Regions from separate parts of the Lentibacillus juripiscarius genome, predicted to be linked through region 1. Evidence: riboswitches for the same ligand, from Rfam matches in the RefSeq annotation. Region 1 holds a riboswitch; each other region holds the start of a gene.
The links. A riboswitch is a leader RNA that binds a small molecule or an ion and turns the genes downstream of it on or off. The one in region 1 is predicted to bind thiamine pyrophosphate.
Positions count from the first base shown of each region.

Region 2: it holds a riboswitch for thiamine pyrophosphate, as region 1 does, so the genes downstream of both, tenA (thiaminase II) here and tenA (thiaminase II) in region 1, are expected to answer to the same signal.
Region 3: it holds a riboswitch for thiamine pyrophosphate, as region 1 does, so the genes downstream of both, thiW (energy coupling factor transporter S component ThiW) here and tenA (thiaminase II) in region 1, are expected to answer to the same signal.

Region 1 covers NZ_JBHUNA010000034.1:10,404-20,970, reverse strand. The annotation lists gene ACFSUO_RS13920 (glycine betaine ABC transporter substrate-binding protein) at 71-1,012, shown strand; gene ACFSUO_RS13915 (BCCT family transporter) at 1,621-3,156, shown strand; gene ACFSUO_RS13910 (ketopantoate reductase family protein) at 3,437-4,360, opposite strand; gene ACFSUO_RS13905 (DMT family transporter) at 4,616-5,482, shown strand; gene ACFSUO_RS13900 (xylulokinase) at 5,562-7,055, opposite strand; gene ACFSUO_RS13895 (transposase) at 7,547-8,122, shown strand; gene tenA (thiaminase II) at 8,213-8,893, opposite strand; TPP riboswitch at 9,023-9,127, opposite strand; gene ACFSUO_RS13885 (OPT/YSL family transporter) at 9,384-10,567, shown strand, end outside.
Region 2 covers NZ_JBHUNA010000022.1:23,208-33,774, reverse strand. The annotation lists gene ACFSUO_RS10925 (Eco57I restriction-modification methylase domain-containing protein) at 1-1,436, opposite strand, end outside; gene guaC (GMP reductase) at 1,600-2,583, shown strand; TPP riboswitch at 2,688-2,788, shown strand; gene tenA (thiaminase II) at 2,872-3,558, shown strand; gene ACFSUO_RS10910 (ZIP family metal transporter) at 3,958-4,773, shown strand; gene ACFSUO_RS10905 (NUDIX hydrolase) at 4,827-5,456, opposite strand; RNA gene ssrA (transfer-messenger RNA) at 6,372-6,714, opposite strand; gene smpB (SsrA-binding protein SmpB) at 6,840-7,307, opposite strand; gene rnr (ribonuclease R) at 7,466-9,655, opposite strand; gene ACFSUO_RS10885 (alpha/beta hydrolase) at 9,719-10,465, opposite strand.
Region 3 covers NZ_JBHUNA010000005.1:60,039-70,605, forward strand. The annotation lists gene ACFSUO_RS03060 (BCCT family transporter) at 1-251, shown strand, start outside; gene ACFSUO_RS03065 (hypothetical protein) at 917-1,180, shown strand; gene ACFSUO_RS03070 (DUF3923 family protein) at 1,297-1,461, shown strand; gene ACFSUO_RS03075 (squalene/phytoene synthase family protein) at 2,163-2,981, shown strand; gene ACFSUO_RS03080 (hypothetical protein) at 2,974-3,219, shown strand; gene ACFSUO_RS03085 (hypothetical protein) at 3,216-3,620, opposite strand; gene ACFSUO_RS03090 (MerR family transcriptional regulator) at 3,791-4,531, shown strand; gene thiE (thiamine phosphate synthase) at 4,663-5,271, opposite strand; gene thiM (hydroxyethylthiazole kinase) at 5,275-6,045, opposite strand; gene thiD (bifunctional hydroxymethylpyrimidine kinase/phosphomethylpyrimidine kinase) at 6,046-6,849, opposite strand; gene thiW (energy coupling factor transporter S component ThiW) at 6,885-7,376, opposite strand; TPP riboswitch at 7,461-7,577, opposite strand; gene ACFSUO_RS03115 (DUF4064 domain-containing protein) at 7,779-8,207, shown strand; gene ACFSUO_RS03120 (YhdT family protein) at 8,543-8,827, shown strand; gene panF (sodium/pantothenate symporter) at 8,824-10,266, shown strand; gene ACFSUO_RS03130 (WD40/YVTN/BNR-like repeat-containing protein) at 10,429-10,567, shown strand, end outside.

The DNA of each region.
Region 1 (10,567 bases):
GCTAATTTTGCAGAGATAACATATTTAAGGGGGTTTTTTTATTTTCGGAAAGCATTCATTTAAATTTGGTATGACAGTCCTTGCGTTGCTTCTTATGCTGTCCATGCTTTTAGCCGCATGCGGTGGTAACAGTGGGGAGAAAGAAGAAAGTTCGGATGGTTCGAATGATGAGAAATCCGAAGAAACTAGTGAAGGGCCTGAACTGGGGCAGAAAGATTTAACCCAGCCTTACGTTGCGTGGGCGAGGGAAACTATTAGTACACATATGCTGGGTGCGCTGCTTGAGGAAGTCGGTTACAATGTCGAACTGAAACAGGTAGAGGCAGGAGCGATGTGGTCCAGTGTTGCTGATGGATCAACTGATTTCCATACATCGGCATGGCTCCCGGCGACACATGCTCCGTACTGGGAAAAATACAGTGAAGATATTGTTAAAGTCAAGCAAGTCCTTGATAAGGCACCATTGGCCCTGGCTGTTCCGAGTTACATGAAGGATGTTAATTCAATTGAAGATTTGAAAGGTAATAAGGAACTCGGTGAGTCAGTCGACTGGACTGTTACCGGAATCGATCCAGGCGCGGGGATTATGCAAAATACCGAAGAGGCATTTGAGGCGTATGGTCTCGACAATTGGGAGCTGACATCAAGCTCAGAAGCGGCAATGCTTACAACACTCCAGTCAGCCGCTGAGAATGAAGAACCGATTATTGTGCCGCTTTGGAAACCGCATTGGATTTTCGGGACAATGGATTTGAAAATGCTTGAAGATCCAAAGGAAATTTACGGCGGGGATGGGGACCAGATCTATACGGTAGCCCGCAATGGTTTGGAAGAAGATGCCCCAAGAGCATACAAAGTGCTGGAGCAATATAATGAAAACTATGAAATGATTAACGAAATGATGCCGAAAGTTCATGCGGAAGATCAGGATCCGGCAGAAGTTGTCCGGGAATATATGGAAAATAATCCTGATCAAGTAGACAAATGGCTTGAAGGCGTACCAAGAGAATAGAACGTAGAACAGGGCTGTTGTGCCAGCCCTGTTTTTGTGTTGGCGGCGGGTGGTAGGTGCCTGTGGGTGGTAGGTGCCTGTCACCACCCGAATTATGTCGAAGGATGTCGAGTGAATCGATATAACGGTGGGGCGTTCCTACCCAAACTTAGGAGACGCCCGCCAGAAGTGAGAGGGCACCCAACCGCATTTCCCCCCAGGCCCTTCCTCAGCTGAAAATTCTAGTTCCCGTCGCCGTGCTCAGATGGCTTAATCTGCCCGAGCAAGGCCCTGGTGTCCGGCAACGCCACATCAACTGCTTCAGCCAGCCTAACAGCGCCCACGTGTATATGATCTACTTTGCCGGCCACCAAGCGACAGCGCGTTAGCTGGGAGAAGAGCGTACAAAAACAGAGTGCCGGAGATATCGGTGCACAACGATATTGAGGAAAAAGTTGACACATGCCGATTTCTACACATACCGATTTCCACAGATACTTGACATGTCTTCTTAATCCCTGTATTGTAACGCATTGTGTATTTTTAATCTTTGGTTCTCACAAATGTATGCTTGCGTAGAAAAAGGCACTCATGCGATGTGAGTTTTTAAAATTAGGGGGAACTCATTTTTGACGAATTTCAGTAGTAAGAATAAGAAAGGTCAAATCATTGATAAACCTGTTCTTTTTCTAAGTGGAGGAGCATTGTTGGCCTTTGTGATTCTCGCTTGGTTTAATCAGGAGATGGTTACAGAAAGTGTAAATTATTTATTTAATTTGTCCGCAACTTATTTTGGAGCCATTTATCAATTTCTGATGTTGGGGACATTTTTTATTGCGTTGTTTCTGGGATATTCAAAATATGGGAAGATTCGCTTAGGTAAGTTGGACAAACCGGAAATGAGCAATTTTAAATGGATTTCTATTATTATGTGTACATTACTTGCGGCAGGTGGCGTATTCTGGGCTGCTGCTGAACCATTGAGTCACTTTTTAACGGTGCCGCCCCATTTTTCTGGTATTGAGGCTGGTACAGCAGAGGCGGTTTCACCTGCACTTGCTACTAGTTTCGTCGACTGGGGCTTTCTTGCATGGGCGATACTCGGTACACTTGGCACCTTTGTACTGATGTATGCACATTATCACCGTGGGACGCCACTAAAGCCGAGAGCATTGCTTTATCCAATTCTTGGCGATAAAATTTTGAAGAAAAGTGTCCTTGGTACCTTTGTGGACGTCTTCTCGGTTATCTCGGTTGCGGCTGGTACAATTGGTCCGATCGGATTTCTTGGTTTGCAGGCTGGCTATGGTCTGAATGCCTTGTTTGGTGTCCCGAATAATATATATGTGCAATCATTAATCATTATTGTTGTTGTTGTTGTGGCTGGGATTTCTGCAGCTACTGGGATTCATAAAGGTATACAGATCATGAGCAGTTATAATGTTATTCTGTCTATGTTTTTAGTTGGGGCTATTATTATACTTGGTCCGGCACTATTTATATTCGATTCGTATCTGGAGTCATTTGGCTTATATGTACAAAACTTCATCGGTATGAATACGTTCCGCAGTGACGGGGCTTGGCTTGGCGGATGGACCGTCTTCTTCTTTGCCTGGTTCCTTGGTTACGCGCCGATGATGGCTATGTTTGTCAGCCGTATTTCCCGCGGGCGTACGATACGGGAAATTGTGACGGCTGTTGCGGTCATTGCACCTGTTGTCACGACGTTCTGGTTTACAATCGTTGGCGGTACAGGGATGTTCGAGGAAATGCAAAATGCGGGTTCTGTATCCGAACCATTGAGTAACGCTGGCCCGCCAGCAGCGATGATTGCCATTGCGGAACAGTTGCCGTTTGGTACGATTATCGGCTTTCTACTTCTATTGACAACGATTATCTTCGTTCTAACAACGACCGACTCGATGTCACTGACGATATCGATGGCCATTACCGGAAGTGGTGACCCGTCTAAATCATTGCGTATTTTCTGGGCTTTCCTGATAGGACTTGTGGCAACTGTCCTGATAACAATTGGCGAATCCAGTATCGACGCGCTGCAATCCTTTATTGTGGTGACCGCCGTTCCTGTATCCTTGCTGATGCTGACCACATTCTGGACAGCCCCGCGTGTCTGTCAAACACTTTTCAAAGAGCAGAACCTGTAGAGTGGTATGGGGGGGTGCCTGTCACGCCCCGAGTTTTGTCGAAAAATGTTATATGAAATTGTCAAGGAAAGCTGCTAGTTTGCAAGAACTGGTGGCTTTTTTTGTGGGTTTGCTGGGTGCCTGTCACGCCCCGAGTTTTGTCGAAAAGTGTTGAGTTGAATGAAATGGAGCCTCAGAGCGGGTTGTTCCCGCCTTGATTTGGGGATGTCCGCCAAAAATGAGAGGGGGCGCGCCCAAACGGATGCGCAGCCCCCAGACTCCTCCTTAGCTGCCGAAAATTTTAATTCCCGCCGCCGTATTCAAATGGCTTGACCAGCCCGAGCACGGTCCTGGTATACGGCATCGCCACATTGACTGCTTCAGCCAGTCTGACAGCGCCTCCGTGCAGATGGTCCACTTCAAGCGTTGCGCCTTTTCGGCGGTCCTTATGCGTGGAGGAAGTTGCCTCCGGATCGAGGTTGCTCAAGTTCTGTTTGGCTGCTGTAACGTCGGCATCCGTGAGTTTTCCATCGTACGCATTTGCCAGTTGCTTCATTTCCTGCAAGAGCATCTCGACGATATGGAACGTTTCCGGATGATTGCGAATCGGTCCAATTGGTAAATTAGCCGCTGTTGTAACCCCTGATAAAGCGTTGATGAACATATATTTTTTCCAAAGTTCCCGTGAAATGTCCTCGGTCTGCCGGCTGTCGATCACCGCATCCTGGTTGATGGCTTCTAGTTGGTCACAGATGACTTTCTGCGATTCGTCAAGCGGTCCAAATAGTAATTGATGTGCATTGCCCGTATGTTCGACATGCCCTTTGTCATTCAATCCTGCAAAAATAAACGCCAGTCCGCCTATGACCGTTTTTTTGCCAAGCTCTTTTTGCAACAGGCTGACATGTTCCATACCATTTAACACCGGCAGCACACAAGCGCCCTTGTCCGCTAGCGTCCGCAACTGATCAAGCGTCCCATCTAAGTGATACCCCTTGACGCTGACGAGCACGAGATCAGCTGCCTCGATTTCATCGGCATCGGTGACCACTCGTGGATTCGCCGCAACATAATCCCCTTTCGTACTGTTTAGTCTGATTCCGTTTTCGCGTATTTGGGCTGCACGCTTTTCTCTGACCAAAAAGGTGACATCGACTCCTGTCTCCATCCAGCGCGCCCCGAAGTAAGCCCCCAGTGCACCTGCGCCTAACACTACAATCCGCAAAAAATCCCTCCTCTAATGAAAATACTTTTAATACTTTTAATAATACGTTAGTTTGGGGTGTCTGTCTATATGGTGCCTGTCACCACCCGAATTTTGTCGAATCGTTCAGCCGGCTCTTCGGTTGTCGCTTCCAAACACCGGGAAAAGGGGCTTCTCCAACTGTTTCCGTGAACAAATTCCTTTCGATTTTTCGGGTTTTGTATTAGCATAGATGAGGTGTTTGTAATAAGGAAAAAACAACAGGAGGAACAGCTGATGTCGGATCGCAATAAAGGAATTGTACTATTATTAATATCTGCATTAGGTTTTTCTCTGATGGGGGCTTTCGTGAAGCTATCCGGGGATTTGCCTACTGCACAAAAGGCATTTTTTCGCAACATTGTTGCCGCGGCCATTACATTAGGTTTTGTCCTGCATCATAAAGAAAGATTGTTTGGCAAAAAAGAAAATCAGAAATTGCTGCTTTCCCGCTCGGCACTTGGGGCGGTTGGGATCGTATTGAACTTTTATGCTATCGATCATTTGGTGTTGTCCGATGCGGAGATGCTGAATAAACTCAGTCCGTTCATTCTTATCATATTTTCGGCGATTTTCCTGAAAGAAACAACTCGCCGGTTTCAGGTCATTGCCGTTCTCATAGCGTTTATCGGCGCACTATTTATCATCCAGCCGGAATTTTCCGTGGCGGTGTTCCCTTACATCATTGGGGTGCTCGGGGCCGTGTTTGCGGCTGGTGCCTACACGCTTCTTCGGGTACTGGGAAACAAAGAGAAACATTATACTGTTGTCTTTTATTTTTCGTTTTTCACAACGGTGGTGCTGCTGCCGTTCACGGTTGTATTTTATGAACCAATGAGCTTGCAGCAATGGATTCTTCTTCTTCTGGCAGGGGCGTGTGCCACGGTCGGTCAGTTCGGCGTGACACTTGCTTATAAGTTTGCACCAGCCAGTGAAATTTCCATTTTCTTTTATTCCACTGTCGTTTATTCGGCCCTGCTGAGCATTGTGCTTTTCGGCCAGATACCGACGATTCTCAGTGTTATCGGATATGTCATCATATTCGGCGCGTCGTTTTACATGTTCCTGAAAAACAACCGGATGGATAAGCGGGAAGTTGGGTAGGGGTGCCAGGTGCCTGTCACCACCCGAGTTTTGTCGAATAAGCGCTCGTCGTTTCAAATCATCTTTCACCCATACAGCGTCACTCATAAACCGGCTTCAAACTAGGATAAAGTTTCAAATACCGTTGATAGTTTTCTTTATACACTTCATAATTTTGCGTAATTGGTTTGTATGTTCTCACATCAGCAGTTGCTAAGAATCGTTCACAAAAGTCGTTATAATCGAATGCCCAGCCGATATTAACAAAGCCGGACGAGGCGGCGCCTAAAGCAGGTGTGTATTCACTGTTTTTCGGTACACGTACGGGACGGCCTATTATATCGGCTAAAATTTGGCACCAGGAAGTACTATTTGAACCACCTCCAATCAAGGTGAGGATGCCTTGGTCTCTCTCATCTACAAGAACGTCGATTATCTGTTTGAATGAAAAACAAATTCCTTCCATCACAGCTTTTGCTAAGTCACTTTTCTCTGTATTTGGTCCGATTCCCCAAAAGGCACCTTTCGCTTCGGTGTCATGAACCGGGCAACGTTCTCCATTTAAGTAGGGGAGAAATAGTAAGCCATTGCTGCCTGCTGTTGCGTTTTCCAATAGTTGCTCAAATACTGCATATTTGTCTTTTTGCACATTGCCCACAAACATTTCAACGGCCCAGCGATGCACATTCCCTGCATTTAATAATGGCGCAATACTAATCGTTCTGTTTTTAGGTAGATGGGCAAGGCTGAAAATACCATTTATATTTGGATTTCTTCTCATTCCTTCTTGGATAATTGCAGCCCACCCGGTGGTCCCAATATAGAAATAAGTGTCCCCTTGATTAACCGCTGCCGCTCCAAGTGTAGAAGCACCGGCATCCCCACTCCCGCATAAAACAGGCGTGGACTCAAAAAAACCAGTTTCTTCAGCAGCTGTTTCCGTCACCAGTCCAACAATATCTTCTGAATTGTGGAGTGTCGGGAGCTGGCGTGCATTTATACCAAACATTTGCAAAATTTCGGGCTCCCATTGTTGCGTAGTTAAATTCATCATCCCAGTCGTAGCAGCTGTTGTCGGATCTGTCGCAAAGGCGTTCGTCAATTGATGAATCACGGAATCCTTTGCGCTAAACACATAGCATTGGGTTGCTTCATGCAATGTAGGATGATGATTTTCAAACCAAAGCAGTTTGGCAAGCGGTGTAGAAGAACGAACAGTGTTTCCTGTTTTTTTGTGAATAGTTGGAAGCTTTTCATTTATGATAGTTGCCTCCTGATCTGCCCGGGTATCCAAATATAAGATTGCTCTTTGGTTAGGGTGCTTCTCAGAAATTGGAATGACGTCTTCCATCTGGCCTGAAAATGTAATCACCTCTACTTGCTTCGGATCAATCTGTATTTTTGTCCACCATTTGTTAGCAATTTCTTTTACTTTAGTCCACCAGTCAATCGTGTTTTGTTCGATTTCACCATTTTCACCGTGATATGTATTCAAAAGAACGGTGTACTCTCCCGTGATGCTAGCGTGTTTGTCAAGCAGCATCCCCTTAATTGCAGCCGTTCCAATATCAAAAACAGCGACGTATGTTTCCATGTTGAATCCCCCTCCCAAGTCTTTACGGAATAAATGCCCACGATTTTATTTTCTATCATAGCGTAGGATGAGGTGCCTGTCACCACCCGAGCTTTGTCGAAATACGTCGAACGAATTCCATATAAAATTAAAGCTCCATAAAATGGCATTTTCTCCAGCTGCTTTTTGTTATTTTGAGATTTTAACCGAATGTTGGTTCGCCAAATCCGAAATGTTCCTCTTTTTAAAGGTTTTAAAATGAATTTTGCCTCGAACGAACGTTCTTGACCTTTGGCAGGTTTGAGCTTATCCTATACTTAATCGATTTGGGATAGGAGAAGGTAAGGGGGGGGTTCAGATAGTATCGCGTGCAAATGAAGTTTTGCCTCAGCTCAGTTCAGATAAGTTCGGGACTGGGAAGCTAGGAATTCATGAATCAGCGGGGACTCCGGAAGCTGGATGGGGCGGCTTTTCCCTGGATATCAAATACAGAAAGGGATGGTATAGGACCGATGGGGCGCAAAAAGCGGATTTGGGTGCCGGATTCATTTTATCATGTCGTTTGTCGCGGCAATCGTCGTGACGCTCTTTTCAATGATGAAGGTGATTTTAAAACCTTTCTTTACATCCTTCAACAGATTAATAAGAAAGCTCCTTTTGAATTAATCTCCTACTGTTTGATGACCAACCATTTTCACCTGCAAATACGCTCCAAAGAACAACCTCTTTCCAAAGTTATGTCACTCATCAATAAGCAGTATGCTGATTATTACAATACGAAGAACAAGGTGACCGGCCATGTTTTTGAAAAACGGTATTATGATAGACTAGCTGAATCGAAACTGGCGATGCTCAAAGTTAGCCGTTACATCCATTTGAACCCAGTGGACGCCAGCATGGTGACAAACGCCCAAAGTTATCAGTGGAGCAGTTACTGGTACTATATGCACACGTCCACTCATGGTCTTCTGAATACGGCCATTATCCTGGATTGCTTTCCGGGGAATGAGTGGGAGAAGCGCCGGCGATATCGGGAATTTTGTGAGGAGGTGCCTGTCACCACCCGAATTTTGTCGAATTCCACTTGATAAGATTCTTTCCAGCAAAGGCCGGTCAATGGGGGGGGGGTACACAAAAATGGCATCCCATGCTTAAGGATGCCATTTTTATGCCAAGAATCAGACGGTACTGCTTTTGGCCGATAGCCATTCTTCTTTCGTGTAGGCCATTTCCCAAAATGCAAGTTCGTATTCTTTCGCGATTACGAATTGTTCTTTGATTTTTTCCTTTTCCTTGTCGCTTGCTTCCTCAGCAAGCTGATCCAGCAAGTCCATTTGCTCCTGCGTTGATGTCTGAAACCAATTATCCGCATACATATTTATCCAATTTTGATAGATGGTCTGGCCGGGTTTTGCATCCTGATTGGTTTTTCCAATGTCTGCGTACAGCCAGTAGCACGGAAGCATGGCGGCAACGGTCTGGCTGAGTTGTCCGGAAAGTGCTGCTCTGTACAAGTGTGATGTGTAGGCATAGGCAGTTGGCGCCGGCTTGAACTGGTTCATGTCCTCATCGGTGATGTTCAGCAATTCTGCATGCTCATGGTGCACGGTCAACTCCGCTTCCGCCGTCATTTTGGCCTTTTCGGCAAGCATACCAGCCACTTGAAAATCTTCTGCTTGCGAAGCGGCGATTGCATGCACCTTGCCAAAATGCTTCAGGTAATAAATGTCCTGAAGAATGTAGAACTTGAACGTATCTAGCGGCAGATCCCCCCGCACAATACCCTGGACAAATGGGTGGTTCAAACTCTGCCCCCAGCTTTCCGTTGTTGCCTGACGCAGTGATTCAGTAAAGCGCATAAAAAATCCTCCCCTTTTTCATTGATGTTGACCTGGCGCGCCAGGAGAAAGGGAGGTCATTTAAAATATTCAGAACACGAATGGCACATAGGTTCAACCAAACTTCGTGCTTGATGTATCCATTTTAATTGACGCTGAATTCCACTTTCCTCCGCTGGCACTAACCAGGTCAGGTTCAAGGGTCTTAGAGTCCACTCTAATCTCAGCCTTCAAAAGGCACCCCTAGTGAAAACGCTATACGAATATACTGTAACATAGGTGGAGGGAAAAGGAAATGGTGCCTGTCACCGCCCGGATTTTGTCGAACAACTCTTATAAAATTAAAATAGAAATCGATAAATAAATCTTAAGGGCAGGAATTTGTTAGAATTTATCGAAGTATTAAATGAATTTATCAAAGAGGTACGGGTCCTTAGTACTTTTTTGTTTTGAAGCTTGAATAAGGGAACTATTGGGAGAAACACTTTATTTATCAAGAGGGGAAAAAACAATGGAAAGTACGAAGCGAAATTATACCGATTCCTCGGTAGAAGGTACAGGGGAAGGTCACCGTTATGCTTCATCATTTAAAGAGCAGCTAACGATAAGAGGAATCATCACTGGTGCGTTTGGTTCTATTATTATTACAACCAGCTCGATGTATGTTGCGTTAAGAATGGGGTCGTTACCGTGGCCGATTATTTTTGTTGCATTGCTGTCAATGGCGGTGTTAAAGGGGCTTGGCAGGACGAACCTAAATGAAATTAATGTAACCCATACCGCTATGTCTGCAGGAAGTATGGTTGCCGGCGGTCTTGCATTTACGATTCCAGGTTTATGGATGTTAAATCAAGATGTCAGCATCAGTTTCTGGACGCTGCTCACGGTAACTTTATCAGGAACAATAATGGGTGTAATTTTCACCGCACTTGTTCGGAAATTTTTTGTGGAACAGGAAAAGTTGCCTTATCCAATGGGAGTGGCAGCAGCTGAAACTGTTTTAACAGGTGATGAGGGTGGTTCAAAGGCCAAAACACTATTTGCCACGCTTGGTTTGGCAGCTATTTTCACAGCCATTCGGGATGGGTTAGGGTGGATACCCGGTATTTGGAACTCGACGGCTCTTGCTGCAAACAATATCTTTTTTGGCTTTCGGTTTTCGCTTATGAATTTAGGAGTCGGTTATATAATCGGACCTTTCTTGACAGGAGTTTGGTTCCTGGGATCCGTATTTTCGTACTTCTTCCTGATTCCCGTTGGAGTAGCTCAAGGCTGGTTTTCGGATGTGGAAGCGGCAAATGCCTTTAAAGATAGTCTTGGCATTGGATTGATGGTTGGCACAGGTGCAGGAATACTATTTAAAGGGATTTTACCTAAAGCCAAGCAACTATATGGTCCACTGATTAGCGGAAAAGCAGTGAAACAAAGTGACATCAATTTAAAATGGTCCCCAATTATGTTTGCGGCCGTTGCCTTTTTCTTAACCACCTTTACAGACATGACATTGCTTGCTAGTGTTTTAACCATTTTAGGAATTTGGATTATGACCGCAATGTCTGCATCGGTTACTGGCCAAACAAGTATTAATCCCATGGAAGTGTTTGGGATTATCATTTTGTTGGTGATTACATTTATACTTGACACGACAGTGATCGCAGCATTTTTAATTGCTGCTGTTGTGGCAATTGCTTGTGG
Region 2 (10,567 bases), on a different contig from region 1:
TTACCATATTCACCTAACTTCACCGTTGTCGGTGCTGTTTTCTGGAAAATGATAAAACACGTATCCACATCTGCCTGTTCAAACATGGGTTCGTATATGTTGATAATCTTCAGGTTGCCTGTATGCTCCAGTAAAAATCGGCGCATCTTTTTAAAGGAATCAATCGTCAGGCATGTATTAGGGACAATAAATGCAAACCAGCCGCCGTCGTTCAGCAAATGGTACGAGCGTTCGATAAATAACAGATAGGAATTAAGCTGGTAGTCAGCCAAGTGATAATAGGTACGAAAATACGCTTTTTCCGCATCCGTGAATGCCTTATCCCTTTCGAAAACATATGGCGGATTGCCGATAACAATATCAAACCCGCCCGCCTTCATAATCTCCGGAAATTCCTTATGCCAGTCAAATGCCTGGTTGGAAACCGCCGGATCAGTAATAATTGAATTTCCTGATTTGAAGTTGTCAGCCAATGATGCCGACTGCTTCGTTTTGCCGGCGGTTTTAAGCCACAGCGTTAGCTTGCATATTTCAATGCTCTCTACATTCAAATCGACACCGAACAAATTATTATTCAGGACAGAGCGATAGCTGGTCGTTGCACCTAATTCTTTATTGATTTTGTCCATTTCCAAAACCAGCATATCAAACGCCGTATTCAGGAATGCGCCACTTCCTGCGGCGGGATCAAGAATTTTAACCGATTCCAGCCGTTCCTGCAATTCATGGTAAAAAGTTTTGTCCTCCTCTGCCGGCAATTCTCCTTTTCTATCTTCTATCCAGCTGTTCAATGTTTCCTCCAGTAATAGTCTGGTAACACCTGAAGATGTATAAAATACTCCATCCTTCTTCCGTTTCCCTCCCACCGGATTCAATGTTTCGTTCAGGTTTTCCGCTTTTATGGCTTCCATGTCATTGATCGACTGTTCAAAAACATGCCCTAGTATATTCACATGAAGCTCTGTCGAAAAATCATAATTGATTATCTTTTCAAACGACGAAAAAATATCATCTTGAATAACTAGTTTGTCTAATTCGGTATCTTTCTTAAATAGGCCGCTATTGATCCCGTTGATACCCATCTCTGGATTTCCTTTATCAATCGAATCGAACCATTCTTTCAGCTGAGCCCATAGAGTTGTTCCATTTCTGTCAGACGATTGTTCGTTGGCTTGAACGATATCCCGGAATAGATGAGCTGACACCAGGCCAGTGTCCTCGCAAAAACAAATGAATATAACACGATCTAGAATTTTTTGTGCCTTTTTAAAAATAACTAAATTGCTGCATTCTCTATTATGTTTCCGTAAATGCCCGAACAATTCTTCCCGGATCTCCTGATAGTCCTGATAAAAAGCTTTGAAAATATCGTGTTCTGTACCCCTATTGTGATACCGGTTATCTGTTTCATTCCTGCTCAGTGTAGTATACCGCATTGTTTCACCCGCTTATAAATGGTGCAAATCACCCACATTATAGCACAAATAGTATAAGTGATCGTCCAGTTTTGACATACCAAAACGATTCGTGTATAGTACGAAATGTACGAACATTTAATTTGATTTTTAATATAACATTCGTTTATTAGGAGAGATATTCATGGAAAACGTATTCGATTATGAAGATGTACAGCTGATTCCGGCCAAATGTGTCGTGAACAGCCGATCTGAATGTGACACATCCATTACTTTAGCTGGACATACGTTTAAACTTCCGGTTGTACCGGCCAACATGCAAACGATTATGGACGAGGACATAGCGGCTGAGCTGGCTGCCGGCGGATATTTTTATGTCATGCACCGGTTTGAACCAGATAAACGTCAGGCTTTTATTCAGGATATGAACAAACGCGAATTGTTCACTTCTATCAGCGTCGGTGTTAAACAAACAGAATATCCGTTTATTGAACAACTTGCGAATGAACAGCTTATACCGGATTTCATTACCATCGATATTGCGCACGGCCATGCAAATGCGGTCATCAACATGATCCGCCACATTAAAGAACATTTGCCAAACAGTTTTGTGATTGCTGGTAATGTTGGCACACCGGAAGCTGTAAGAGAACTGGAACATGCTGGTGCAGATGCAACCAAAGTTGGTATAGGCCCTGGAAAAGTATGCACAACAAAATTAAAAACGGGTTTCGGAACCGGGGGCTGGCAATTAGCGGCACTAAGATGGTGCGCCAAGGCAGCGACTAAACCAATCATTGCTGATGGCGGTATCCGGACACATGGCGATATTGCAAAATCCGTCCGTTTTGGTGCGACGATGGTCATGATTGGCTCCCTGTTTGCCGGTCACGATGAATCCCCTGGTGAAACAGTTGAAAAAGATGGGAAACGGTATAAAGAATACTTTGGTTCAGCTTCGGAATTCCAAAAGGGTGAAAAGAAAAATGTAGAAGGAAAGAAAATGTACGTGGAGCATAAAGGTTCGTTAAAAGATACATTGCAGGAAATGGAACAGGATCTGCAATCCTCCATATCCTATGCCGGTGGGTCTAGTTTAGAAGCGATCCGTCATGTGGATTATGTCGTCGTGAAAAACTCCATATTTAATGGGGATAAAGTATATTAGTCATGGAACCAACGCAAACACCTGCACCATATTTCATTTTACAAAGGAACAGGAATTGACAGACGTATTATTTGCGTATACCATAATAGCTAACTGAATAATTAAAAAAACACTAGGGGAGCATTGCATTGCTGAGAAAGGTAAGTCTTGACCCTTTGAACCTGATCTAGTTCATACTAGCGTAGGGAAGTGGAAATGATGAAGGATTTATGGATGTAGTCAGTTTTGCTTTAGCGGTAAATGATTTTTTATGCTCCCCCTAGTGAAATAGGAGAGGAGCTATTTACTATGGAACAAAAATTCAGTGATCGCGTTTTTGAGCGGGTAAAACCTTTGTGGAATTCTTATTTGGAGCATCCCTTTGTCAAAGGTATCGGCGAAGGGAATGTAGATGAAGAAAAGTTTAAGCACTATATGAAACAGGACTATATTTACTTAATTGAATACTCTCGCGTATTTGCAATTGGAGCTGCAAAAGCGCATAACTTAAAGACAATGACGATGTTTGCAAATTTACTTTCCGGTACAATGAATTATGAAATGGATTTACACCGGGAGTACGCAGCGAGATTCGGCATTTCAAATGAGGAATTGGAAGCAACCGAACCGTCCGCTACAGTTACAGCCTATACAAGCTATATGTTAAATAAAGCGCAAAACGGCGGCGTTGAAAATGCGATCGCATCGGTTTTGGCCTGCGCATGGAGTTATAATTTTATCGGAAAAGAACTTGCCACATGGCCAGGTGCAACCGAACATGAGCTTTATGGAAATTGGGTTAAATTGTATTCGTCGGAAGAATTCACAAAAATCGCGGAAGACTGCATCAACCTTATTAATAATATCGCGGAAGGAAAACCTGAGCATGAACAGAAAGAACTAGAAGAAATTATTGTAAAGACAAGTTATTTTGAATATATGTTTTGGAATATGGCCGAAAATAAATCATTCTGGCCAGTCGAACCAACTGTATAACATAACTCGTAAACTTCCTTCTTTTAATTTAGGGGGAAGTTTTTTCATACAATACCTAGTTTTAAAATAACAGTCTCAGCACAGGCGCAAAGACGAATTTTCGGTCTTTGCGTTTTTTTATAACGTCAAAAAGAGAAAGTGTGGACGACCTCACAAGAATACTTCGGCACACGCCATGCGACAGATGGAATGGCTGAGTCTTTCTAAGTACCTGCGGGACAGCCCTTAAGCAATTGACATCCAACTGGAGCAGGTGTATACTTTCCATAGTCAATAAAAGTTTCCTTAGGTAAACATTTAGGTGTGCACAAAACAAAAATGCCATAATTAATCAATTTTTAATCATTGAAACATATTCTGACCATTAACGGATCAAAATATAGGAGAGGAGCATTAATTATGTTTGATTTTTTTCTGGAATTGAATCCAATCGCACAGGCAACGATTGCTACTCTTTTCACATGGGGCATGACTGCATTAGGTGCAGCACTGGTTTTCACAACAAAAGGGTTCAATCAGCGTTTTATGGACAGTATGCTTGGTTTTGCCGGCGGTGTCATGATTGCCGCAAGTTTCTGGTCGTTACTTGCGCCAGCATTAGAGAAGGCGGAGGGAGGTCCTGTGCCAGCATGGGTTCCCGCCGCAATTGGCTTTTTGCTTGGTGGCTTTTTCTTATGGGGAGCAGACAAATTACTCCCGCACCTTCATCCGGGTTTAAAGATGGATCAGGCTGAAGGAATCAACCCGGAAAGAAAAAGACGGAGTACGCTGCTTGTTTTGGCAGTTACATTGCATAACATTCCGGAGGGGCTTGCTGTTGGTGTTGCTTTCGGAGCAATTGCCGCCGATCTGCCAATGGCTTCACTCGGCGGTGCCATTGCACTAGCTCTCGGCATTGGAATTCAGAACTTTCCAGAGGGATTGGCCGTTTCGATGCCGCTTCGTCGTGAAGGAATGGCACGAAGGAAAAGTTTCTTTTATGGACAGATGTCTGGCATGGTCGAACCGATAGCCGGTGTCATTGGAGCATTGGCGGTTACTATTATGCAGCCCCTTTTGCCGTATGCACTCAGTTTTGCGGCAGGAGCAATGATTTTCGTCGTGGCTGAAGAAGTCATCCCAAGCTCACAGGAAAACGGCAATAAAGACCTTGCCTCCATGAGCGTCATGTTCGGATTCGCCATCATGATGATTCTCGATGTTGCATTAGGTTAACGGGACGCGGGGACTGTCCCTTGTCCCGCTCCCACCCCTCTTGCCCAAACAACCTACATCGTCTTTAGCAGCCCGACAAAATGATACATAATCATGGCGGTCAGACCCCAAATGACATTCCCATCATACTGATAAAAAAGCTCATCCCTGCTGCGCTCATTCCAGTTATAATTTTTCCCGCCCTGGATGAGTTCAAAAGGAAAGTCTTTTTCAGGCATGGGCTGGTATGCCACTTTATATTTTTCTGGTTCAGTTTCCAAAAAAAATGACAGTGGTACGTTAAACACCCGTTCCACTTCGGACTGATTTGGCTGAATCTGTTCTGGATTTATAATTCTGCCGGCGAACGGATAGACAATTCTTGTATCGGAAACGAGATAATCAAACGGGAAAACATCGCTTACCGCTGACTGTTCAATCCCCAATTCCTCCGACGTTTCCCTAATCGCACATTGACGCTCATCCGAATCACAGCTGTCAATCTTCCCGCCCGGAAAGCAAACATCCCCCGGCTGACTGCGCATATGCATGGCTCGAACCTCAAACAAAATATAGGGTTCACCGTGATCCTTTTCAACGATTGGAATGAGAACGCCATATTCACGGTATTGTTCCCGTCCCAGAATAGATGGACGATAATGCTTTAACTTCGTAGTAATATCTCCTATATCCAACTCACACACCTCCGTCACACACTTTTCATTATACAGGTCTATGTACAAGAACAACAATCATACTTACTTATAGAGGTTGTTCAAAAAACCCGGTGAAAATGACACATCGACGGGTGCAGAAGTCACCACACTCGCACTTATAGGAGTTTGCCAAACCGGTAAAGGTAGTATTTTCTTTTAGAGGATAACGTTTCTGCGGAGTATAATTTTTTAAAGAAAAAGACTATTCTTTTTTATAAGGTATGGTAAAATGAATATCCCCCTTTTAGAAAGGGGGTGGTAGATATGGAGACGTCTTAATTCTTTTAACGTCTATTATTAATTTGACAGTTGCTGTTATTAACTTGACAGCCGTCATTTTAACAAGACGAAAAAAGAAAATGGACTCCCTCATTAATAGAGAAAGTCCAAGAACCCACGGAGAGGATTAAATACCTCTCCTCCCATATTCTTCTCTAAGAGTAAACTATTTACGAAAAATACGCAAGGAAGAAGTGATAATATGCTTTGGATTTCGCTTTTTATTTCTATAATTGCATTGGTCATATCCGTATATACATTAATTTTATTAAAAAACAATAAATAAAACCACCAACATATGTATTGGTGGAGACGGTGGGACGTGCTCTTCCATGCTTTCACATGGCACTGACTATATCTTGAACCTGATTATCCCAGGTTCTCCGGCGTCTTATGCGAAATAGTTTATTTGCCTATTGAAGTTGAAGGCAGCATTCCGCATCCTAGTACTACCTGCCCTCAGGCAGCCTATGAGTCGATACACGGCTGTTGGATTACTCCACATACCGCTCGGTGTTGCCCTATTGCCTCTAATTTGTTGCCAAGATTATCTCCATACAACTTAGGTTTCACCGATAAAGCCGGATTATCACTTTTGTGTTACCACAAAAGGCGACTAATTACTAATCGAACCCACGTCCAGAGATATCGCCACTCAGATCACTACACGCTTAGTTGGTATATTATCATTCGCTTACCTCGCAGCCTACCAACAGGCTTTGAGGAAGCTAGTCTGATTCGTTTCAGCCAATATCCTCAGACGGTGGACACTGGATTAGCCCGCTTCATTTGAGACCCTTCAATCTGCTCCACGGGCGAGAGCAGGAAGGATCGCTCTAGGCAGTGCTTAGGCAGCTGCTAGAGCTGGTGAATTGTTTTCTTCGCCAGTTATATTTAGGCAATAACGTTTTACGAGCCGTAACCTCGACGTGCGATCTGAGCTCGATCTATCCCTGTCGAATCCGTAACGTCCCCATATAATAAAGATGGAGAATACGCTCGGATAGAGCGAGCATTATTCATTTATTTGTTTGTCATCACGACAATACTTATTGTAACACATCAGCGGCAGAAGTCAAGCACGGCTGAGCGTCACTGCATGCTTTCCTTGACAGCACGATCGGCGTCTCGTTTCATTTGCTTGCGTTTCAGATCTTCCCGCTTGTCGTATTTCTTTTTTCCTTTTCCTATACCAATAAGCACTTTTGCCACGCCATTTTTAATATAGACCTTCAGTGGCACGAGGGAGTAGCCTTTTTGATGAATCTGACCGGCAAGTTTATCGATTTCTTTCCGGTGCAGAAGCAATTTGCGTGACCGAGTCGGGTCATGGTTGAACTGATTCCCCTGTTCATACGGAGCAATATGCATATTAACAAGCTGCAGTTCCCCGCGGCGATCAATTCTGGCATGGGAATCTTTTAAATTCACACGGCTAGCACGGATGGATTTAATTTCTGTTCCTCTCAGAACAATGCCAGCTTCAATGGTTTCTTCGATAAAAAAATCATGTCTTGCTTTTTTATTCTGTGCAATTAATTTCCCGGTTCCTTTTGGCATACCTACATCCTCCCACTACATGCGTGGCCTTTATTTTAACAGATAAAAGCTTTTTTTCCAATTATCCGGACAGTGACGTTACAAAAAAGACTAACATGGTGCACACGCACAGCACATTAGTCTTTTTCAGATTCATTCTTTCACCGCAGTCCCATCAGTCATTTTTTAACCTTTTTCGCCTTAATTTTTTTCCTTCCCTTTTTCTTAGGCGTCGGGGCGGGGTTCGCCAATTCAAAATCAACAACACGTTCATCCAGGTTGACTTTTACCACGCGAACGTCCACTTCTTCCCCAATCTTGTACATGTTGCCGGTTCGCTCGCCTATCATAGCATGGCTGCGATCGTCATAGTGATAGTAGTCATCGGTCAAATAGCTGACATGGACAAGCCCTTCAATCGTGTTTTCCAGCTCGACAAACAGCCCGAAATTTGTAATGGAACTGATCACGCCGGTAAACTCTTCTCCAATTTTATCTTCCATGAATTCGGCTTTTTTCAGATCATCGGTTTCTCGTTCCGCGTCAACGGCTGCCCGCTCCGTTTCCGATGAGTGGCGGGCAATCTCCGGCATTCTTTCTTTCCAATGGTTTGTCGTTTGCTGATCCATTTGTTTGTTAATCAGATACGTTCGGATCAAGCGGTGTACAATTAAGTCCGGATAACGCCGGATTGGAGAAGTGAAATGGGTGTAAAAATCCGTCGCCAAGCCAAAGTGCCCGACACTCTGCGGGTCATATTTCGCCTGCTGCATGGAGCGCAGCATAAGTTTAGACACAATCATTTCTTCCGGCTTGCCTTTTACTTCTTCAATCACTTTCTGCAATGCCTGCGGATGAACTTCATTGGCAGTTCCTTTGACCACATAGCCAAGCCCTGCTATAAATTCAAAGAAATGTTGCAATTTACTTTCATCCGGGTCCTGGTGAATCCGGTGAATAAAAGGTACGTCCATCCAATGGAAGTGCTCAGCAATCGTTTCATTCGCTGCCAGCATAAATTCCTCAATCAGGCGTTCAGCAACTGACCGTTCCCTTAGAACAACATCTTCTGGCTTGCCGCTGTCATCAACCAGAACCTCGGCTTCCTTGAAGTCAAAGTCAATTGCGCCGCGGCCCATTCGCTTCCCGCGCAGAATTTCAGCAAGTTTTTCCATATTCTCAAACATAGGGACAAGCGGTTTGTATTGCTCGTGAACAGATGCATCCTTTTCGACAAGAATTTTATTGACATCCGTGTAGGTCATCCGCTCGTCTGTTTTGATGACACTCTGAAAAATTTCGTGACCAACCACTTCACCTTTGTTATCAATCTCCATTTCACATCCAAGTGTTAGCCTGTCCACCTGGGGATTCAGGGAACAAATACCGTTGGATAGCCGATGTGGAATCATTGGAATGACCCGGTCAACCAAATAGACACTGTTTCCGCGCTCAAACGCTTCCTTATCAATTGGTGTATTTTCTTCGACGTAATAACTGACATCGGCAATGTAAACACCAAGCTTGTAATGGCCATTCTCCAATTTCTCTACCGAAACAGCATCATCCAAATCTTTGGCGTCCGCCCCGTCAATGGTGACGATTTGTTTATCACGCAGGTCACGACGGTTCTCCAGTTCAGCTGGATCAATTTCATCTGGTGTATTGGCAGCCTGCTCCAAGACCTCTTCCGGAAAGTCCATTTTAATGCCATGCTTATGGATGATTGAAATGATATCTATTCCAGGGTCATTTTTATGACCAAGAATATGAACGATCTCCCCTTCTGCGCTCATTCGGGCTTCTGGATATTTAGTAATGAGAGCTATCACCTTATGACCGTTGACCGCACCACCTGTCTGGTTTTTGGGTATAAATATATCGTTCGGTATCCGCTTGTCATCCGCAATCACAAATCCGAATGAACCACTGTCATCAAACGTCCCGACCACCTGATGGGTCGCACGCTCCAATATACGAATAACCGTCCCCTCTGGCCTATTTCCATCTGCATTTCTTTTTTCAATACGCACCAGTACCACGTCATTATTCATTGCTGAGGCCAAATCCGAATGATGGATATAGATATCGGACTGGTTATCATCATCAGGGATCAGGAACGCAAACCCTTTTGCATGCATTTGAATTTTCCCGCGGACAAGATTCATTTTCTCCGGAAGTCCGAAGCGATTTTTGCGTGTTCGAACCAATTCACCGCTTTCCTCAAGTTCATTGAGGGCTTGCACCAGCTCTTTGAATTCCACAGCTTCCTGCAGCTGCAGTTCATCCTCCAGTTCCTGGACAGCGAGCGGCTTCTCGCTATGTTCGTTAAAATAATTCCTTATCCGCTCTATCATCATTTCACTCATTATCTCACCTTCTTTCGTTAGTATTATTCACGTATTTTCTAAATAATAATCATCAACAAATAATTATACCTGCCAATCAAGGGATTCCAAAAATTGATAAATATCCTCGTGAAGTTGCTCTTTTTCCTTGTCCATAGTAATGACGTGACCGGAGTGCTCATACCATTTTATATCTTTTTCGTCAGTTTCCACATTGTCATAAATATAGGAAGCGCTGTCCGTGTTGATCATTTCATCCTGCCGTGCCTGGACAACTAATGTTGGTGTGTAGATGGTATCAATCTGGTTATGGACTTCCGTTATTAAGTCAGCCAGATCTTCAAACATACTCTGGGATTGGTCAACAAGCTGCTGGACTTCGTTTTCAATGGTATCTTTATCTTTCCCTTCCAGCTGCTTGAATTCCCTCGCTTTAAATTTATATCCTTTCGTCAGCTCTTCCTTGTTGTCAAAAAACATCGGGGCACACATTGGAATGACCCCTTTCACTTGTTTCGAATAAGCCAATTTCAAGCTCATTACTCCACCGAGTGACAGTCCAGCGACTGCTATTTCTGAGTATCCCAGCTCTTTCAGATGGTTGTAAGCATTGACGGCATCCTCCCACCATTCGTCGGCACCGGCTTTCACAAGTTCCTCCGGTTCCTTCCCGTGGCCACGGTAAATTGGTGCATGACTGGTATACCCTTTCTTTTCCAGAAAGCGTCCAAGCATACGCACATCGGCTGAATGTCCGGTGAACCCATGCAGCAGCAGGACCGCCCGGGGACCCGCTTCAAATGTAAATGGTTTCGGCAATTTAATTTTCATGACTATTTCATCTCCTTCTGCATCAGATCTCCATATCCTATACCTTACCCTAATATGTATACTTTGGAAATAAATAAACCCTTATCACATTACCGCGATAAG
Region 3 (10,567 bases), on a different contig from region 1:
ATCATCCTGCGAGGTGGCTGCGCGTATTCTGGGCATTAATTTTCGGTGGTACGACCATGGTAATTCTGACCATTGGGGAAGGCAGCATAACGGCTATTCAAAACTCGATTGTTATCACCGCTGTGCCTGTGTCGTTTCTATTATTGCCGCCATTGTGGAACGCACCGCAAATCGCCAAAAAGATGGCGCTAGAACAAGGCCTCATGTGGGAAAGACCAAGAAGAGGAAGGCCAATTAAAATTGATCACTAGAACACTCGGTACTCGCTTCGTCTATAGCGAGTGCCGAAGTTTTTTTATAAGGTTATCCATCATCACATAGAATTTAGTTCACTATTTTTTATTGATATGACAACGTTAGGATAAGTAATTTAATACTTCATCATTGGTATTAACGCCATAAATAGCAAAATGACAATATCTGTTGTCATTGCCCTAAAAGCATTGCTAAAACACCTTTTAATATAAGAGCTAATTTAGCGTATAAAGTGCAAAAAGAGAGATGCATTTTAATAATTTTAGCCATAAACGGGCCATATTGTTGTAGACCTTTTCAAAGGGATCAGGATATTTATGTTAAAATAAGTGGAAATAAATAATGATTTGGAGAGAAATAAAATGGTATTGCAAACGATTTTTACTTTCATACTAACCTTCGCAATCTTGGGGGTTATTAGTTTTATCTTGAACACCTATTTTCCCAATAGAGCAAGGAGTACGAAAAAAGGTGGTTTCATAATTTATCTTTCGCAAAGCATAGTTATCACTATTCTTTTTGTTTGGTTTATATAGTTATTTTTCAAATCAAAATAGTTAAGCAAACGGGTGCAGTATTTCTGGAATAAAAGACAGTGCCCATTTGCCATTGTAGAGCCGTTTGATTGAATAATACTTGGGAGTTAAAGAGGTGAATAAAGATGATAATTTTACTTGCATTGTTGGCTATAATCCTGTTTTTAACTGTTACTAAAACTCAATTTTTCAAAAAAGAAGAACCAAGTAGTAAATTCACTACACAGTTGGCAATGGCTATATTGGTGGGAACCATAACGATATATACCCTTTATTCAAGTGAATGGGAATCGGCTTTTGAATATACGGTTGTAGGAATCGGGATAATGTCATTTATTGCTATTCTAACTGAAATGGTAATTTCAAAGAAAAGAGAAACTACATCGTGAATGTAGTGATCTGCTTTATTCACTAAACGGGCGCGAGAATTGAATAAGACTTGTGCCAATCTTGCTTTCAAAGGGCCGGATCTTTTATCCTATTATCTCATAAAAAGAGGTGTGTTGTGAAATTCTCTTGGATTGCTTGGTGGATTGTAAATGCTTTCTGGTTGGCCTTATTTGCAGCAGGGTCGATTTTATTAGCACAAAAAGATGTAGATGCGGCTGGTGCAATTCAAACTCCGAAAATCATTATGTTAAATATTTTGGTTTTAGCAGTACCTTTTTAATCCCTTTGCTCGTTCAAATTGGTTGGTTAGATGCAATGCTAGTCATAAAAAACAAAAGAGATCAAAACGAACAGCAATCTTAGGCAATCCAGCGAATATTAGAAATGACTGTTCGGGAATCGAGGCGCTTTTCTGCAATAAGTGGAGAGGCTCTTTTTCTAATGAAGTGAGACAATAGTAATTAAGTAAAAATAAGTAAGATTTAAAGGAAGGTTCTTGATGAAAAACCATATAAAGGTAAATGGGAAGCTTCTTCAAACAAACAAACGTTTTTCACAATTGAAAGAGAGTCAAAAGAATTGGATAGTTCCGGAGCTTTATAAGCTTTATCACAATAAAATGAAGGAAAGACGTACAACAAGTAAACTCCCCCCGTATCACCGTGATGCAGTTATTTCATCTCTATATGAACAGATGGAACAAAAAAGTAAAAAACAATGTCCAAGCACCTCCCTCTCTGGGGAGAGCCTCCCAACGAAGACTAACGGCAGATCGACAGTGCTACCAAACCCCTCATGCGAAACCGGTCTATTGTATTTTATTATAACATATTTCTATTTTCATAAGATAATTATACTGATATTTGGAGTTTTCTCTACGGTAAGTGTACTACTTAGGGAGCCCTTTTTTAGCAGCATGCAATTGATGTGATTAATGCGCATTTTTTGTTATAATAAATGGTATCAAGGGAGGCGTAACGGTTGAAACAAGCGAAACAATTGCAAAAAGATGCCATCCAAATGCTTAAGGATACAAGCAGAACCTTTTACATACCGATTACTTTGCTGAAATCACCTTTAAAACAAACAGTAGGTTCAGCGTATTTATGCATGCGTGCTGTGGATGAAATAGAGGATCATGAAGGATTGGATTCGGGGACAAAACAGCACCTGCTCAGGTATACGAGTGATCTATTAGAGGGCGAATTTGATGATGAAGCATACCGTGCCATGCTTCAGCCGTATGAATCGCGTCTGCCGGAAGTGACACTGCGATTAGGTGACTGGATCCACCTTTGCCCGGATGGGATTGTTGATAAAGTAAAAGAATCGACGAGTATTATGGCATCTGGGATGGCTGACTGGGCAGAAAAGGGCTGGAATGTAAAGGATAAGGAAGACCTGGATGACTATACATATTATGTAGCCGGGCTCGTAGGTGTCATGCTGTCGGACATTTGGTTCTGGTATGATGGAACGGAGACTGACCGTGATCTGGCCATTGGCTATGGACGCGGGCTGCAGGCTGTGAACATTTTGCGGAACCAGGATGAAGACAGTGAACGCGGTGTGAATTTTGTACCTGATGGCTGGACACGGGATGATATGTTCCGCTATACCGAGAATAACCTCGCCCAAGCTGACGAGTACATGAAAGCGATCAAAACCCGAAACATCCTCCTGTTTTGCAGAATTCCGCTAGCTTTGGCCAAACGGACGGTGAAAGCCCTGAAAGAAGGCCGCGAAAAGATATCCAGAGATGAAGTGGAAACCATTGTGGAGGACATGAAGAGTGAATAAGAAGAGACCGCTTAATTGCGGTCTCTTGTTTTATTTATTGAGCAAGCCTTTGACACCCAGGTACAGAATGGCTGCTGAAAACACGATAATGGCGATACCGCCGACCACATCCAAAAAGATGCCAAACCGCCAGATTCATTCGACGAAAACTGACAAAACTCGGGTGGTGACAGGCACCAGTAAAACAGGCATACCAGTAAACGCCCTAGTAACACTGAAAAGATTGGATACGGTCTAAATCAACGCCATAGAATACCCAGCGGTTCCTCTGCCATCTGAATCCCGCAATAGAGCGCCTTCCGATATATACTGGGAAAAACCAAAAAGAATCCCATCGTAACCAGATATACGTGAATTGAAACAAGCATCCTCTAATGGCACCGGGGTCAACTGCGAAAGTACTAATCCCTCCCTGCGCCTGCTGCATTGGAGGCTGTTGCGGTGTGAATGATGGCGGTGGTGAATTCGGCGGGCTGATTTGCTGCTGTCCGCCTGGAAAATTAGCTGGTCCTCCGCCTCCCGGTTGCCCAGGTGGTCCGCCAAATGGTGGTCCACCACCCGTTTGCCCCGGTCCGCCGAATGGAGGCCCTCCGCCCGGCCCACCGTCCTGAAACCATGGAAAATTGAATATTCTTTCATCGCCAAATGGCGGCTGGTTATGGTTCATCTTTAAATTCCTCCCTAAAAATTCTTCTCTTCAGTATATGGGGATTCGTCTAAAAATGTATGGGCGCTTAAGGTGTGTATTTCACTGTTGACCCTCACGTTACGTCATGGTTTTATAGTAAATCCTAAAGGGAGGCTAAATAATGAAAGTGAAAGAAGTGGCTGAACTAGTTGGAATCAGTGTGCGTACATTGCATCATTACGATGCGATCGGACTGCTGAAACCAGAACAAACAACGGAGTCCGGTTACAGGATTTATTCAGAAAAGAATCTTGAAACATTGCAGCAAATACTATTTTTTAGAAAACTTGGCTTCCCTTTGAAAAAGATAAAGGACATTATCAATAGTCCATCATTTGACAGGGAGGAGGCGCTTCAGGTCCAGCGAAACATGCTGCTTGAAGAGCGTGCCCGCTTGGATAACATGATTGCAACAATTGATAAGACCATCCATCACACGAAAGGAGCGATTCAGATGAGTGATAAAGAAAAGTTTGCCGGCTTTGATTTTAGCCATAACCCGTACGAACAGGAGGCACGCGAACGCTGGGGCGACAAAGTTGTTGACGAATCGAATGCAAAAATCGACAAGATGTCCAAAGATGAACAAAAAGTATTGGGTGAAGAGTTTGACGATATTTATCAAGACCTTGCAGCCATTCGCCATAAATCCCCTGATTCAGATGAGGCGCAAGCAGCAATCAAAGTTTGGTATGACTACTTAAATAAGATCGGCAGTTACTCGCTTGATGCATTCAAAGGACTCGGCCAAATGTATGTCGATGACGAGCGTTTCACGAAAAATATTGATAAATATGGTGAAGGCTTGACTGTTTTCATGCGTGATGCCATGGCGGTGTATGCAGACCGGAATAAAAAGTAATGTCACTATTACAATCGAATCCAATTACAAAAAGGTGTCTTATCATTAGAAAATGATAAGACACCTTTTACTAGTGGAAGACGATTATAAGTATAAGCCGCAGCATACAATACTGCGGCCTTCTGATATGATTACAGGTTTTCGACAGCTGCTTTTATATCATCAGCTTTCGTAATCGCTGAAATAACGGCAACCCCGTCCGCACCGGCGTTCATGACAGTGGCAGCGTTTCTGTCTGTGATCCCGCCAATTCCAACAATCGGCATGCCGGGATAGTGCCGTTTCAATGTTGTAATCCAATCGGGACTGACTGCTTGTTTTGCATCATCTTTTGTGGATGTGGCAAAAACTGGTCCTGCACCGAGATAATCGGCCAGTTGAATAGGGCTATTGTCGGCTTCGTTCTGCTTGGATACAGATAAGCCGATGATTTTATCCGGAAATATCTCCCGTAATTTTTCCAGCGGCATATCGTCCTGACCGACGTGGACGCCATCCGCATCCAGTGCTTCGGCTAATTCGATATCATCATTGACAAAAAACAATACATGATGCCTGGTGCAGATATCCCTGAGTTTATAACCCAATTTTCGTTTGTCCTGACCGGATAGCGAACCTTTTCCTTTTTCCCGGAATTGAAAAGCGGTAATCCCGGCATTAGCTGCTTCGTTCAGAATATCTGCAGGGTCGCGGCGGTTACAGTTCTGACTTCCCATGATGAAGTATTTTCTAAGATTCATTGATTACTCCCTTTCCAGTTTTGCAGGGTCATAGGCTAATGCATCAATAAAATGGGAGAGAAAAGTTCCCGGCCCGTTGACATCCGGCCTTTCAGCAGCGTATTCTGCGGCCAACCCGTAAAATTGGACGGCCGTTAATGCTTGCTGTTCAATAGATTTGTTGGTTGTCAGGCAAGCTGTTAAAATCGAGCCCAGCAGACATCCAGCCCCTGTTATTTTACCTAAAATCGGATGGCCGGTGTGATTATGAACGACTTCGCTGCCGATGCATATGACATCAGTTTTTCCGGTAACAATTGCGGCAGATTGATAGGTTTCGGCCACCTTTAATGCAATCTCATCAGCATTGCCATCCCCAACCGATTCGACGCCTTTTGTTTCCCACGGAATTTCGACGAGATGAGCAAGCTCTCCTGCATTTCCTTTGATGATCGTTGGCTGTACGTCACTTAAAATCCTCTTTACCGCATTGGTCCGGAATGGGGTTGCTGCGACACCGACCGGGTCCAGAACAACAGGGATCCCTCGTTCATTGGCAGTTTTACCTGCATTAATCATGGCAGGAAGCTCTTGTGACGTTAAGGTGCCGATATTAAGTAAGAGGCCATTTGCATTGGCAGCCATTTCAGCGGTTTCTTCTTCAGCTTTTGCCATGACTGGTGCAGCTCCAAATGACAGCAGGCCGTTTGCTGAAAAGTTCATTACGACCTGGTTGGTAAGATGGTGTATCAACGGCGTTGTTTCACGCACCTCTTGGATGATTGTTTGATTCATCTATTTCACCCTTTCCATCCGCTGTGCCCAATGGTTGGTAGGACCGCTTCCGTTGCCAATGGAAAGTGAATGGCGAATGGCCGCGGTTACGTAATCTTTAGCATTTTTCACGGATTCCGGTAATGTATACCCGTGACTAATATAAGCGGTAATAGCTGCTGAATAGGTGCAGCCGGTTCCATGTGTGTTTTTTGTGTCAATCCGGTCTGCCGAAAAAGTGTGCATCCGATCCCCATCATATAAAAAGTCCACCGCTTTCCCTCGCATATGACCGCCTTTGACAAGTGCGGCACTCGCGCCAAAATCATGCACAATCTGTTTGGCTGCCTGCTGCATATCTTCCGGTGTTGTGATTGTTTGGCCGGTGATTGCTTCTGCTTCTGGGATGTTCGGTGTTGTGACCGTCGTCAGGGGGAGCAATTTTTCGCACAAATACGTTTGGGCATCATCTGAAATTAGCGGATCACCGCTGGCTGCTACCATCACGGGATCCATGACATATGGTACAGTCAATCCACAAATCTTTTCTGCAACGGCATCCATGATTTCAATGTTAGCTAGCATGCCGGTTTTAAATGCCTGGAATGGGATATCGGAAATGACGGACACCAGCTGCTCCTTAATCATAGATCCTGACATATGCTGCACATCTTGGACACCTGTTGTATTTTGGGCGACGACCGATGTAATGACGGACATCCCATACGTTTGTAATTCCTGGAAGGTTTTCAGGTCGGCCTGGATACCGGCGCCGCCGCTCGGGTCTGTGCCGGCTATGGTTAATGCTGATTCGACTTTGTTCATGAATGGATCATCCTTTCTGTTTAAGGAGTTCTTTTTTAAACATGGTTTTCCATGATTCTGGCTTGTTTGACTTTGGATACAACAAACCAGCCGATTAATGCCCCGGTTACACTGCTGACTAGAAACGAAGGAAGGAAGAAAAGGGCACCAGCAGAACTGCCCAATAGCACGCGTGCAAATGGAACAGCAAACAGTGCACCAATTATTCCTGTACCCACGGCTTCCCCGACCGCAGCCATTGCTATTTTGTCGGTTTTTTTGTAGAGGTAACCTGCTAGAAAGGCACCAATCATGCCGCCGGGAAAAGCTAATAATGTACCAAGGCCAAGCATGTTCCGGAGCAGGCCAATCATGAAGGCAATCACAACCGCCGGACCGGGGCCAAGTGTGACAGCGACCATGACGTTGACCGCGTGCTGCACCGGGTAAGCCTTGGCGACACCGGCCGGAAACCATAAGAGCTGTGCACCAAGTGTTCCAATTGCTACAAAAACGGCCATCGTCGTTAATAACCGTGTCCGATTCACGTAGACCCTCCTTTCGGTAAGGGGTGGATCCAAACGAAAAAAGCCAGATCCATAGACTGGACCTGGCTTGAAATAGCTGATAGCAATTCTGTCAGACTACTTCCCTACGCTGGTATTAACCAGATCAGGTCCGTAAGAGTCGGAAAGCTCAGAACGCCTTTCCTCTCAGCCCACGATTGCTGGGCACCCCTAGTAGTTCTCGCATTATATTTTTAGTCCACTTAAGTGTAACAAAGTAAGGTAAGTTTGTCATGTCTTTTTCAAAGTTTCAAACAAGTTTCCACTATTTAATGGAGGAAAGCAACAATGGATTTATGATACAATCAAGAAAGCATGCTGACTCGAATAATGCAGCCCAAGGAATGCATAGAGTAGCAGAAGATGACTCGGGGAGGTATAGGCATGAACAGAACAGGAGAAATTGTACTAACCATCGTTGGCATTTTGATTTATGGTTTCTTTGCCGCGGTCGGTGCATTTATGGTTTGGCTCTTTAACAATGAAGCAATTTGGGATCAGACGAAAGAAGAAGTCAGGCAGCAACAGCCGGAAGTGGCAGCAGGTGATATGGATGCTATGCTGGAAATGTTCCAGGGCGGCGGCTGGTTTCTGATTATTGTTTCAGTGCTGGCACTTATTTTGGGGATCGTCTCCATTGTGCTTATGAAGGGTGACAAAAATCCAAAAGCTGCCGGTATTATTTTGATTGTGACTGCCGTTCTTGGTGCGGTTGTAACCGCTGGCGCCGGAATATTCAGTGGATTATTCTACCTGATTGCGGGCATTATGTGTCTGGCACGGAAAAAGCAAGAACCAATAACAGTGGAATAGACCTGTTAAAAAAGAGTAACTCAAATGGTTACTCTTTTTAATATTGATGAAAAAGAAGGAAATTCAGCTTAATAGTCATAAACGAATATTCGAGTTAATCACGACCACAAAACACACATAAACCCATTTTTTCTTCAATTCTTCTCTTTTGATATCAATTATTTCATGTACGACATTTCCGTCTATTTTGCTTGTGTTTTGAATCCCGGCTTTATGATAGGGTGAAAGGAGTTTTTCGAATATTTACAATCAGCTATTCTATCCGTTATATTAATAAGAGGTAGTTTGTAAATTGGGCTCGAATTTTGGAAAGCGTTAAAAGGAGGTACATGGGAGTGAAGAAAAAAAATACGTCCGAGAGCGACCCACGGTATAAAGTTGCCAACCGGGAAGCTTTATTTGGGGTGGGACTGGCTATCTTTAATTTTATTTGGTGGTTTGCGTTTGCCTATGGACTTGGCGGGGAGGATCCGTCCGACTACACGTATGTTTTCGGACTGCCGGCGTGGTTCTTTTATAGCTGTGTGCTCGGGTTCATTGTGATGGCAGTACTGGTCACGATTGTGGTGAAGAAATGGTTTGTGGAAGTTTCATTTGAAGAAGAGGGAGAAGAGACATGAATTGGCAGGCATTAGTTCCATTAATCGGGTTGTTGCTGGTTATATTTGGCGTTGGCATGTGGGCCGGGAAGTATATCAAAGCGTCCAATACATTTATGCAGGACTATTTCTTGGGCGGAAGGAGTCTCGGCGGGTTCGTTCTGGCGATGACGATGACAGCTACCTATGGCAGTGCCAGCAGTTTTATTGGCGGTCCGGGAACGGCATATACGGAAGGGCTTGGCTGGGTACTTTTAGCGATGACACAAGTATCGACAGGGTATTTTGTGTTAATGGTACTAGGTAAAAAATTTGCGATTGTTACGCGAAAATATAAAGCGCTGACCATGGTTGATTTTTTGAAGGAGCGTTACCGGTCCAAATGGGTTGTCCTGTTTTCGGCATTCAGTATTATTATCTTTTTATTTTCTGCAATGGCAGCCCAGTGGATTGGCGGGGCCCGTCTGATTGAATCATTGGTCGGTATCCCATATACGACAGCCTTATTTATTTTTGCGCTGTTCGTTTTGATTTATGTGACTATCGGCGGTTTCCGGGCCGTAGCGCTGACGGATGCTATTCAAGGGACAATCATGTTTGCCGGCACGCTTATCTTGCTGGTAGCGACTATTGTTGCTGGAGGCGGTATTTCCAATATTATATCCGATCTCACTGCTGAAAATCCAAATCTGATCACCCCATACGGTGCGGATGGCGGCCTGTCACCGGCATTTGTATCGTCGTTCTGGATTCTTGTCGGTGTCGGGGTTGTCGCTTTGCCGCAGATAGCAGTCAGGGCGATGTCCTATAAAGATTCCCGTTCGATGCATCGCGCGTTGATTATCGGGACAATTGTTGTCGGTGTGATTATGCTAAACATGCATTTGATTGGTGTGTTTGCTCGGCCGATCCTGCCAGGCATCGAAGTGGGAGATAAGGTTATGCCGCTCATTGCGCTGGAAGTTTTGCCAAACTGGCTGGCAGGTATAGTACTAGCGGCACCTATGGCAGCAATTATGTCAACGGTGGATTCCTTACTGTTGCTGGTGAGTTCCGCAATCGTAAAAGATGTTTATTTAAATTATGTGGAACCCAAAGCATCCCAGCAGCGGGTGAAACGACTGAGTATCGGTATAACAGCAATTCTGGGTGTTATCGTCTTCTTGATGGCACTTAATCCGCCTGATTTAATTATCTGGCTGAATCTGTTCGCGTTTGGCGGTCTTGAGGCGGCATTTATTTGGCCGATCGTGATGGGGCTGTACTGGAAAAAAGGAAATAAATACGGGGCACTTGCCTCCATGGTAACCGGTGTCGGGTTGTATATTCTGTCGGATACATTTTTCCCTAAGCCATTCGGACTGCATTCAGTCGTACTGCCGGTCGTGCTCGCGTTCGTTGCGTATGTGGCTGTGAGTTTGGGGACGCGGCAGAAAGTGCTGGGGCAGGAAGCATTATAGCTTGACGGAAACAGGGTGAATTGCGTGATGGACGGAATTCACCCCGTTCATGAGTCCGAAAAAAATACAATGATTTTTAGAAATTCCTTGAAATAAAAGTTTAAAAGGAAAATATTTGTAATGGAAAATTCCTATTAATAACGGCAAAAAGGAGTCTACGCTTTGAAAAACCTTGTCTTTGGTGCGTCTGGTCTAATGATGATTGGCTTAATCATTGCTACCATCTTTTATCAAACGTCTACTCAGATAACACCTCCGCAGCGCCCTCAAACAATTGAATGGGAACATAACGGGGAATCGA